Regions from separate parts of the Pseudoalteromonas piscicida genome, predicted to be linked through region 3. Evidence: predicted binding sites of a transcription regulator. Region 3 holds the regulator's gene; each other region holds the start of a gene.
What was found. The regulator LexA, encoded in region 3, represses DNA repair genes until DNA is damaged. The targets are predictions, from matches to a motif close to TACTGTATNNNNATACAGTA.

Region 1 (3,277 bases), 640 kb from region 3:
GCCGTGAGTTTATGGCAACGCTGCCAAACTACAACTTTGAAATTGAAAGACCCATTGAAAAAGTGCCTGAATTGGAAGCCGCTGCGTTACCTGCCGTGAAACAACCTGAGCCAGAACCAGAGCCGACTATAAGTACAGCTCTCTTAGTCAGTATTATTGTTACTGGCAATTTAGTTGTATTATTGCTCGGATGGTTAGCCATTCGTATTCTGGTGCAAAAAAAGCCAATTAGACTAAAAATACCAATGCCAAAGAATCCATTTAAGAAAACCGAAGAAGTCATTGATCTTGATGATTTAGGGCCATCTGAAAATAGCGCAGCAGGGAATGGCTCAAAAAATGACAAATCAGGTGATATTTTGAACCTTTCAATGAAAGATAACTAAAAAACACGGTTTTTTTTCAAAAAACGGTTGACTCATGAGGGGGTCATTCGTATTATTCACGCCGCTGTCAGGGAGCACACCTTACAGCAAATACTGCAAGAATATGACGCGGAGTGGTAGTTCAGTTGGTTAGAATACCGGCCTGTCACGCCGGGGGTCGCGGGTTCGAGTCCCGTCCACTCCGCCAAATTTCTTCATAGTATCAATAAGTCACGCTGGAGTGGTAGTTCAGTTGGTTAGAATACCGGCCTGTCACGCCGGGGGTCGCGGGTTCGAGTCCCGTCCACTCCGCCAATACTTATTATAAACGTGCATTTGCTTCTTATGGAGTGGTAGTTCAGTTGGTTAGAATACCGGCCTGTCACGCCGGGGGTCGCGGGTTCGAGTCCCGTCCACTCCGCCAACACTTCGAAGCAAAAAATGCGAATACTCAGTGGAGTGGTAGTTCAGTTGGTTAGAATACCGGCCTGTCACGCCGGGGGTCGCGGGTTCGAGTCCCGTCCACTCCGCCAATGTATCGCATAACTATATTCAAGCTTTATGACAGCTTGTTTACTCGCTGGAGTGGTAGTTCAGTTGGTTAGAATACCGGCCTGTCACGCCGGGGGTCGCGGGTTCGAGTCCCGTCCACTCCGCCAACACTAAAACGAGTAAAATAATGTCATTAAGATATCTCTGCGGAGTGGTAGTTCAGTTGGTTAGAATACCGGCCTGTCACGCCGGGGGTCGCGGGTTCGAGTCCCGTCCACTCCGCCATTTAAGATATCTTGCAAATCTATCACTGCGGAGTGGTAGTTCAGTTGGTTAGAATACCGGCCTGTCACGCCGGGGGTCGCGGGTTCGAGTCCCGTCCACTCCGCCAGTTTGCATTTTCTTCTAAGCAAGTTTCCTGTACTATTCACAAAATTAAAAATATAGCCCTACTACAAGTAAAATAAGCATCGCTTGTCGTTTCTCAGCTTAGTGTAAAGAAAGTGGTAGTTCAGTTGGTTAGCTGTTGCCTTAGAGAAAGCGGCCTGTCACGCCGGGGATTGCGGCGGTTCGACGCTTCGATTCGAGTCCCGTCCACCAGTTTGTATTTTCTTCTAAGTAAGCTTCCTTGACCAAAATAAAAAATCAAATAGCTCATTTGCTTTAGTCTTTCCTTTGTCATCACTATCAAGTAACTTATTTTTCAACATAAGCTTATAATAATGTCGTTATAACTTTGCCAGTTGCAGCGAAGTGGTAATTCAGTTGGTTAGCTCTTGCCTTAGAGAAAGCGGCCTGTCACGTCGGGGATTGCGGCGGTTCGACGCTTCGATTCGAGTCCCGTCCACTGGGCCAGTTTGTATTTTCTCTTCTAAGCAAACTTTTCTCTTTATCCGAATAAAGCCAATCTTTATTTAAATTATGTTTTACTGATTACCCCTGTATCACTTCTTCCGAAGTATGACAAAATGGTAGTTCAGTTGGTTAGCTCTTGCTTAAGTGAATAGCACTTTACTGCGCCAGAAGACGATTATCTGCACGCTACATTCATTGTTTTACCTCTCTGCTCTTATCTACTTTTATACAATTACTCTTTGCGAATCTAATTTCTCCTAAGCAAGCCAGGATTGAACTAAAGCACAAATCATGGTCACTTTTTAACTAGCCTCTTTTCTAGCGATCTACTTGCGATCTGTCTTTATTTAAATATACTGTATATATAAACAGTATTTGGTGATGTATGGCTAACTATATAGATCTTCTTGAGCGTAAAAACTTGCTTTGGCGTGGGCGTGGACAGGCCGTGCAGCATGATGTCGTCAGTACTCGCTTTGCTGCACTTGATGATGTGCTGTGTGGTGGTTGGCCGCAACAAGGTGTGATTGGTGTAAAAACTGCAATGGGAATAGGGGAGTTAAGGTTGATATTCCCCCATTTTGTAGATGATAACCGGCTGAAGGTATTAATTAACCCTCCAGGGCAAATACATGCTGCGGCACTGCATTATTTATCGTTAGACCTGAGTGAATTTATGATATTACAGCCTCCAAGTGAAAAAGAAGCGCTATGGGCTGCGGAACAATGTGTAAAAAGTGGTGTGTGTAGTGCGCTTGTACTTTGGCACGAAGCGCTTTTTATTGCGGCTGTAAAGCGTTTGCAGTTAGGTGCACAAGCGGGGAATTGTAGGTTATTTGTTTTACATCAAGCGCAGTACACCCAGACTTTACCATTTACGCTTTCAGTGGCTTTACAGGCACAGCAAAGCGGTTTGGATGTAATAGTAAAGAAGCACAAGGGCACTTTGCGCATCGCAGCCTTAAACTAGAAAATACCAACTATTGGCCAGAGCTTGAAAAGCCTAGTCTACCTCATGTTAGCGATAATATAGTTGCATTTTCTAGCGATGAGCGACGTTTAACGAGCTAGCTATGTGGTTATATCTCTATTTTCCTATGCTGCAACTAGAGGGAATGACACAGCAAACGGTTTCCAGTGATTTTGTTACACCCGTTGTTATTATTGATGGCCGCAAAAACCAGATAGTGCAGCTGAATAATGCAGCGCAGCAGCGAGGTATAAAAATAGGAATGGGCCTTGGGACTGCTTGTGCATTGTGTACACAGCTTCATGTTTTGCCCTACGACGACCTCCTAGAAAGACAGCAGCTACTAGAAATTGCCAATATGCTGTATCAAGTAAGTGCAGATATTGTAATAGATGAGCCCAATGGCCTTGTGCTTAAAGTAGATTCTATGCTGTCGCTCTATCATGATCTACCAAGTTACTGGCAAATGATATCTCAACATTTAGCGCAACTTGGTATGAGTTACTATTATGGCACTGGTGAGTCCACAATAATGGCCAAGCTATTGGCGCGAGAGCATTGCAATGTGCTTGTGTTAACGCCGTGCCAAAAGCGT
Region 2 (3,277 bases), 910 kb from region 3:
GATCAGGAAGTTGAACTATGTGGTTGGATCAATAAACGTCGTGACCTTGGCGGCCTAATCTTTGTCGATTTAAGAGATAGAGAAGGGCTTGTGCAAGTGGTATTCGATCCAGAAGTGGAAGGCTTAATGGATAAAGCGAATACGTTGCGCCAAGAGTTCTGTGTTCAGATCAAAGGTGTTGTCCGTGCGCGTCCTGAAAGCCAAGTAAACAAAGACATGGCAACCGGTGAAGTTGAGATCTTAGGTACTGGCTTAACCATTATCAATCGTTCAGAACCATTGCCGCTTGATTTCAATCAGCAAAACTCTGAAGAGCGTCGTCTTAAATACCGTTATTTAGACCTACGTCGTCTAGAAATGAGCGATCGTATTAAGATGCGTGCTAAAGCGAGTAGCTTCGTGCGTCGTTTCTTGGATGAAAATGCATTCTTAGACATTGAAACGCCAGTACTAACGAAAGCGACACCTGAAGGGGCACGCGACTATCTAGTACCAAGTCGTGTTCACAAAGGCAGCTTCTATGCGCTACCGCAGTCGCCGCAGCTATTTAAGCAGCTGCTAATGATGTCTGGTTTTGACCGCTACTATCAAATCGTAAAATGTTTCCGTGATGAAGACTTACGTGCCGATCGCCAGCCTGAGTTCACTCAGATAGATATCGAAACGTCATTTATGAACTCAGATCAAGTTCGTGGCGTGACAGAAAAAATGATCCGCGAAATGTGGCAGTCTTTCCTAGATGTTGATTTGGGTGAATTCCCTGTGATGCCATACAGCGAAGCGATGAGCAAATATGGTTCGGATAAACCAGACCTACGTAACCCGCTTGAGCTTATCGACGTTGCAGACATCGTAAAAGACGTTGAATTTAAAGTACTAAGCGGCCCTGCTAACGACGAAAAAGGTCGCGTTGCAGTATTGGCAGTACCTGGTGGCGCACAACTTTCACGTAAGCAAATCGATGAATACACTAAATTTGTAGGTATTTACGGTGCGAAAGGCCTTGCATGGATGAAAGTGAACGACCGTGATGCTGGCATCGACGGCGTACAGTCACCAATCGCTAAGTTTTTGAACGAAGAAGTGATCAATGCACTGCTTGAGCGCACAGGCGCAAACACAGGCGACATTATTCTATTCGGCGCAGACAAGCGTAATACCGTAAACGAAGCGATGGGCGCGCTACGTCTGAAGATTGGTCTTGATTTAGAAATCACTGACCTTACTAAGTGGGCACCACTTTGGGTTGTTGACTTCCCGATGTTTGAAGAAGACGACGAAGGTAACCTACACGCGGTACACCACCCGTTTACTGCACCTAAGGGCGTAAGTGCTGCGGAACTTGAAGCAAACCCGGCTGGGACACTTTCTGACGCATACGATATGGTACTTAACGGCTACGAAGTCGGTGGTGGTTCGGTTCGTATTCACAACAACGAAATGCAACAGGCGGCGTTTAGAATTCTGGGTATTGAAGAATCTGAGCAGCAAGAGAAGTTTGGTTTCTTACTCGACGCACTGAAATATGGCACGCCTCCACATGCAGGTTTGGCATTTGGTCTTGACCGTTTGGTGATGCTATTGTGCGGCACTGACAATATCCGTGACGTTATTGCTTTCCCGAAAACAACGCAAGCGTCGTGCTTGATGACTGATGCGCCAAGCCCTGCAAACCCAGATGCGCTAAAAGAGCTTGCTATCTCAATAGAAAAGCAGTTAGCAGAGCAAGGTGAAGGCGAGTAAGTTCGTCAACCTGATGTAAAAGAGGCGACTTTGGTCGCCTTTTTTGATCAGATGAACTAGCTTATAACTGGTAATCTATACAGTATTTTGGCATTATAACCAAAAAACAATGAGACGATGCATTTGGCTGTCATTTTAGGAATTGATCCGGGGTCAAGATTTACAGGCTATGGCGTGATCGCTCACCAAGGTGCAAAGTTCCAATATTTGGGGAGCGGTTGCATCAAAGTTGGTGAACACGACTTTCCCACTCGATTAAAAATGATCTATCAAGGGATCACACAGCTCATAGAGCAGTTTTCGCCGAGCGACTTTGCGATTGAGCAAGTGTTCGTTGCGCACAATCCAAGTTCGGCCTTAAAACTTGGTCAAGCGCGAGGTGCGGCCATTGTTGCAGCGACCATGCAGTCAGTGGTTGTGAGTGAATATTCGGCAAGGCAAGTTAAACAAGCCGTTGCGGGTACCGGTGGTGCAGACAAGGCCCAAGTACAGGAAATGGTAAAGCGCATATTAAAGCTGCCTGGCACACCCCAAGCTGATGCTGCAGATGCGTTGGCGGTAGCGATTTGTCACGCGCACTCAAGGCAAAACTTAATAAAAATGGCAGGCGCAGCGCGTAAAACCGTAAGAGGAAGGTTGAGATAACCATGATAGGAAAATTAAGCGGAACACTGTTAGAAAAGCAGCCACCAGAGATATTAATTGATGTTGCAGGTGTAGGCTACGAAGTACAAATGCCAATGACCTGTTTTTATGAATTACCGAGCGTAGGTGAGCCGGTTTCAGTATTTACTCACTTTGTGGTGCGTGAAGATGCGCAGTTACTGTTCGGTTTTAATACCAAGATCGCACGTGCATTGTTTCGAACGTTAATTAAAGCGAACGGAGTCGGTCCAAAGCTCGGACTTGCAATTTTGTCGGGCATGTCAGCGGAGCAATTTGTTAGCTGCGTGAATCATGGTGATGCGACTACTTTGGTTAAGATCCCGGGAGTTGGTAAGAAGACTGCTGAACGCCTAGTGCTTGAAATGAAAGATAAGCTAAAAGACTTTGGCAATGACTTACTCACACCGTTTAGCGATGCTGCTGTACTTGCGCCGCAAGAGCATCCGACAGTAAGTGATACCCCCGCAGATGAAGCAATTGCAGCCTTAATGGCATTAGGGTATAAACAAGTTCAAGCACAAAAAGCGGTAAAAGCCGTTAACAGAGAAGGCATGACGACCGAGAGTATCATTAAAGATGCTCTTAAATCGATGATGTAACTATGATTGAAGCAGATAGATTAATTGAACCCGAGATCCAAGGTAATGAAGATTTAGTTGATAGGGCAATTAGACCTAAATTACTAAATGATTATACTGGTCAGCCGCATGTTAAAAAGCAAATGGAAATTTTTATAGCGGCAGCGCGTTCAAGACAGGAAGCCTTAGATCACTTACTGATATTTGGTCCGCCGGGTTTAGGTAAAACCACGCTTGCAAATATTGTTGCAAACGAGCTCGAGGTTAATATTAAAACGACCTCGGGGCCT
Region 3 (3,277 bases):
TTCGCCGACCTCCATCAACTCTTCTTTCGAAAGAGTTTGTTGGGCTACAGCTTGTGACTCAGCTTCCGCTTTTGCTTTTTCGGCTTTCGCGTCACTGAGCCACCTATCGAATTTATCAGGGCTTACAGCCTCAACGACAACTGGCATAAAGCCATGATCTTTGCCGCATAATTCGGCACATTGTCCCCTGTATATTCCTTCATCATTTACTTTAGTCCATGCCTCATTTATAAAGCCTGGATTGGCGTCCTTCTTCACCGCAAAATCGGGCACCCACCAAGAATGGATGACATCATCTGAGGTCATCAAAAAGCGAACTTTCCTATCGGTGGGAATAACTAAATGCTTATCAACTTCAAGTAGGTAATTTTCATTTTTTTCTTTAAGATCACTAATTTCATCTTTCGGAGTAGAGAGCAAAGAGTAGAACTCAACATCATGCCCCATATACTCATAGTGCCATTTCCACTGAGAGCCTGTGACCTTAATGGTCAGATCAGCTTTACTCGTGTCTTCCATTGCAATAAGCGTTTTTGTGGCTGGTATTGCCATACCAATGAGTATCAGGAAGGGAATTGCAGTCCAAAGTATTTCCACTTTGGTACTTTCATGAAATTGCGCTGCAACAACGCCTTTTGACTTTCTGTGTTTTATAAGCGCCCAAAACATAATCCCAAATACAATCACTCCTATGACACAACATATTAGAAATATGGTCATGTGAAGCTCATACACTTGATGACTAATGTCTGTAACACCTTGCCTCATATTGTAAGCGCTGTTAGCAAGTGAGGGCATGGCGATTAGCACTGCGATGAATGCTACAACTAATCGACAAATTTTCATTTGACGTCTCCTTCAAGACAACTCGTGGTTGTCTTTTGTTATTATTGGATGACTGTCATATTGTCTATTTGTACATAGACTTACTGCACGACTATTAACCAATTAGTCAAAAAACAACCAAAATGCAAGATTTTTGAGAAGACTAACTTTAGAAGCAAAACTGGGGATTATCGGGAGTAAAACGAAGAATGGTGAAAAATAGTATATAAAGATCAGAAAGCTAAAAATATTGCTAGATGAATAAAGTCACTATAATCACCTTACTTTCACACAGTTAGAAAAGTTAATTATTCCTTTCTAAACAAAATATAGTTTAAGCAAGCGCAACTTTATATTTAACGCTACGCTTGCTTTCATAAACTACATCCAGTCAGCGCTTCTAATCACACCTACGGCTAGCCCTTCAATGGAGAAATTTTGATGCTCAAGATCCACTTCAATCGCTTTAAACTCTTCGTTCTCAGCATGCAGAAAAACTTTCTTTCCTTTCTTTTCAAGGCGCTTGACAGTCACATCCTCTTCAACACGAGCAACTATCACTTGCCCATTTTCCGCCACTTGGGTTCTGTGAACCGCTAGTAGATCCCCATCCATAATGCCAATGTCCTTCATACTCATACCATTAACCCTCAAAAGGTAATCTGCATTAGGCTTAAAAAAGCTCGCATCCACATTACAGTGACTTTCTACATGTTGTTCCGCCAGTATGGGTTCGCCAGCTGCAACACGGCCGATAATAGGTAAGCCAAGTTGCTCAGATTCATCCTCTACAAGTCTGATGCCTCGGCTTGCTCCTGGAACCATTTCAATAACTCCCTTTTTCGCAAGCGCTTTTAGATGCTCTTCTGCTGCGTTTGCACTCTTAAAACCCAAAGCATCAGCTATTTCAGCGCGAGTTGGAGGCATGCCAGTATCTTTTATGAATACTTTTATTAATTCAAAGATTTGTTCTTGTCGTTTCGTTAGAGGACGCATTAACTGGTGTTCCATACAGTAGTTTATTTACTGTAAGTATATACAGCTCAAAAAAAATCGCAAATGTTTCTTTATTCGCCATATTTTAAGTGTATTTGTTGATAGCTAACGAAGATATTCTGAACACATGTACTCGCACTTGGAACGACTTTATTAGCGATACTCAACATGTTGTGATCGATATGTGCTCTAGAGAGTGCGGCTTCTAGTGGGAAAAACTTAAGATGGATTGGTATAATTGGTATTATTCACCAGAGCTGAACCCAATAGAGCAAGTATGGAGTTGGCTGCGTCAGCATCATTTAGCGAATCGTTGTTTCAAAGGTTATGAAGATATTGTTGAGAGTTGTAGTGAGGCTTGGAATGACTTTGTATCATGTACAAAACGAGTGGTTAAAATGTGTCAACGTGACTGGATAGAGGTGGGAAAAAGTTAAGATGGATTGGTATTATTCGCAGTTTTCGCGCAATTGGAGCTAAGTTTTCGCCCGCGGCATCATAAAAGTGTTTTGCAATATCTTTATACCGTACTCTCCCGTTAAGGGAGAGGAGTCCATACATCTCCTACCATGTTGCACTGTGCTGATGCTGTGGTAGGAGCGAGTTTACCTCGCGATGTGTTGATTGGCTTGCGAGGTTTTCTATACCCCAAACAGCAAAAAACCCGTCGCATCTCTGCAACGGGTTTCTCTTATTTGGCCCTGGCGATGTTCTACTTTCACATGGGTAATCCACACTATCATCGACGCTGTTTTGTTTCACTTCTGAGTTCGGCATGGGGTCAGGTGGTTCCAAAACGCTATAGTCACCAGGAAAACTGGGGGCAAATGTCTAATGACATCGTGCCTCGCACGAGCATTCCATTTGCGCAAGGTGAACCGATTTCGCGATACCCTGAGGTTGGTCACCTTGTTTAATTCTTAAATCCGGAAAAAGCTTATTAAATTCTTTTGTCTACTTTAGTCTATTAACTTCTGTCGCTTATAAACCACTTTGGCGTTGTATGGTTAAGCCTCACGGGTAATTAGTACGAGTTAGCTTAATGCCTCACAGCACTTCCACATCTCGCCTATCAACGTTGTAGTCTTCAACGGCCCTTCAGTTGACTCTAAGTCAAAGTGAGAACTCATCTCGAGGCTCGCTTCCCGCTTAGATGCTTTCAGCGGTTATCGATTCCGAACGTAGCTACCGGGCAATGCAATTGGCATCACAACCCGAACACCAGCGGTTCGTCCACTCCGGTCCTCTCGTACTAGGAGCAGCCCCTCTCAATTCTCAAACGCCCACGGCAGATAGGGACCGAACTGTCTCACGACGTTCTAAACCCAGCTCGCGTACCACTTTAAATGGCGAACAGCCATACCCTTGGGACCGACTTCAGCCCCAGGATGTGATGAGCCGACATCGAGGTGCCAAACACCGCCGTCGATATGAACTCTTGGGCGGTATCAGCCTG

Region 1: the regulator LexA is predicted to act here: its motif matches at 2,067-2,086, upstream of imuA (translesion DNA synthesis-associated protein ImuA).
Region 2: the regulator LexA is predicted to act here: its motif matches at 1,809-1,828, upstream of ruvC (crossover junction endodeoxyribonuclease RuvC).

Annotation. Positions count from the first base shown of each region.
Region 1 covers NZ_CP021646.1:996,361-999,637, forward strand. Annotated here, with positions in the region: gene B1L02_RS04715 (TIGR03503 family protein) at 1-386, shown strand, start outside; tRNA gene B1L02_RS04720 (tRNA-Asp) at 497-573, shown strand; tRNA gene B1L02_RS04725 (tRNA-Asp) at 604-680, shown strand; tRNA gene B1L02_RS04730 (tRNA-Asp) at 713-789, shown strand; tRNA gene B1L02_RS04735 (tRNA-Asp) at 822-898, shown strand; tRNA gene B1L02_RS04740 (tRNA-Asp) at 948-1,024, shown strand; tRNA gene B1L02_RS04745 (tRNA-Asp) at 1,066-1,142, shown strand; tRNA gene B1L02_RS04750 (tRNA-Asp) at 1,172-1,248, shown strand; gene imuA (translesion DNA synthesis-associated protein ImuA) at 2,098-2,682, shown strand; gene B1L02_RS04760 (Y-family DNA polymerase) at 2,786-3,277, shown strand, end outside.
Region 2 covers NZ_CP021646.1:1,264,083-1,267,359, forward strand. Annotated here, with positions in the region: gene aspS (aspartate--tRNA ligase) at 1-1,743, shown strand, start outside; gene ruvC (crossover junction endodeoxyribonuclease RuvC) at 1,867-2,388, shown strand; gene ruvA (Holliday junction branch migration protein RuvA) at 2,391-3,008, shown strand; gene ruvB (Holliday junction branch migration DNA helicase RuvB) at 3,011-3,277, shown strand, end outside.
Region 3 covers NZ_CP021646.1:356,175-359,451, reverse strand. Annotated here, with positions in the region: gene coxB (cytochrome c oxidase subunit II) at 1-846, opposite strand, end outside; gene lexA (transcriptional repressor LexA) at 1,207-1,821, opposite strand; partial or broken gene B1L02_RS01660 (transposase) at 2,067-2,258, shown strand; rRNA gene rrf (5S ribosomal RNA) at 2,521-2,634, opposite strand; rRNA gene B1L02_RS01650 (23S ribosomal RNA) at 2,825-3,277, opposite strand, start outside.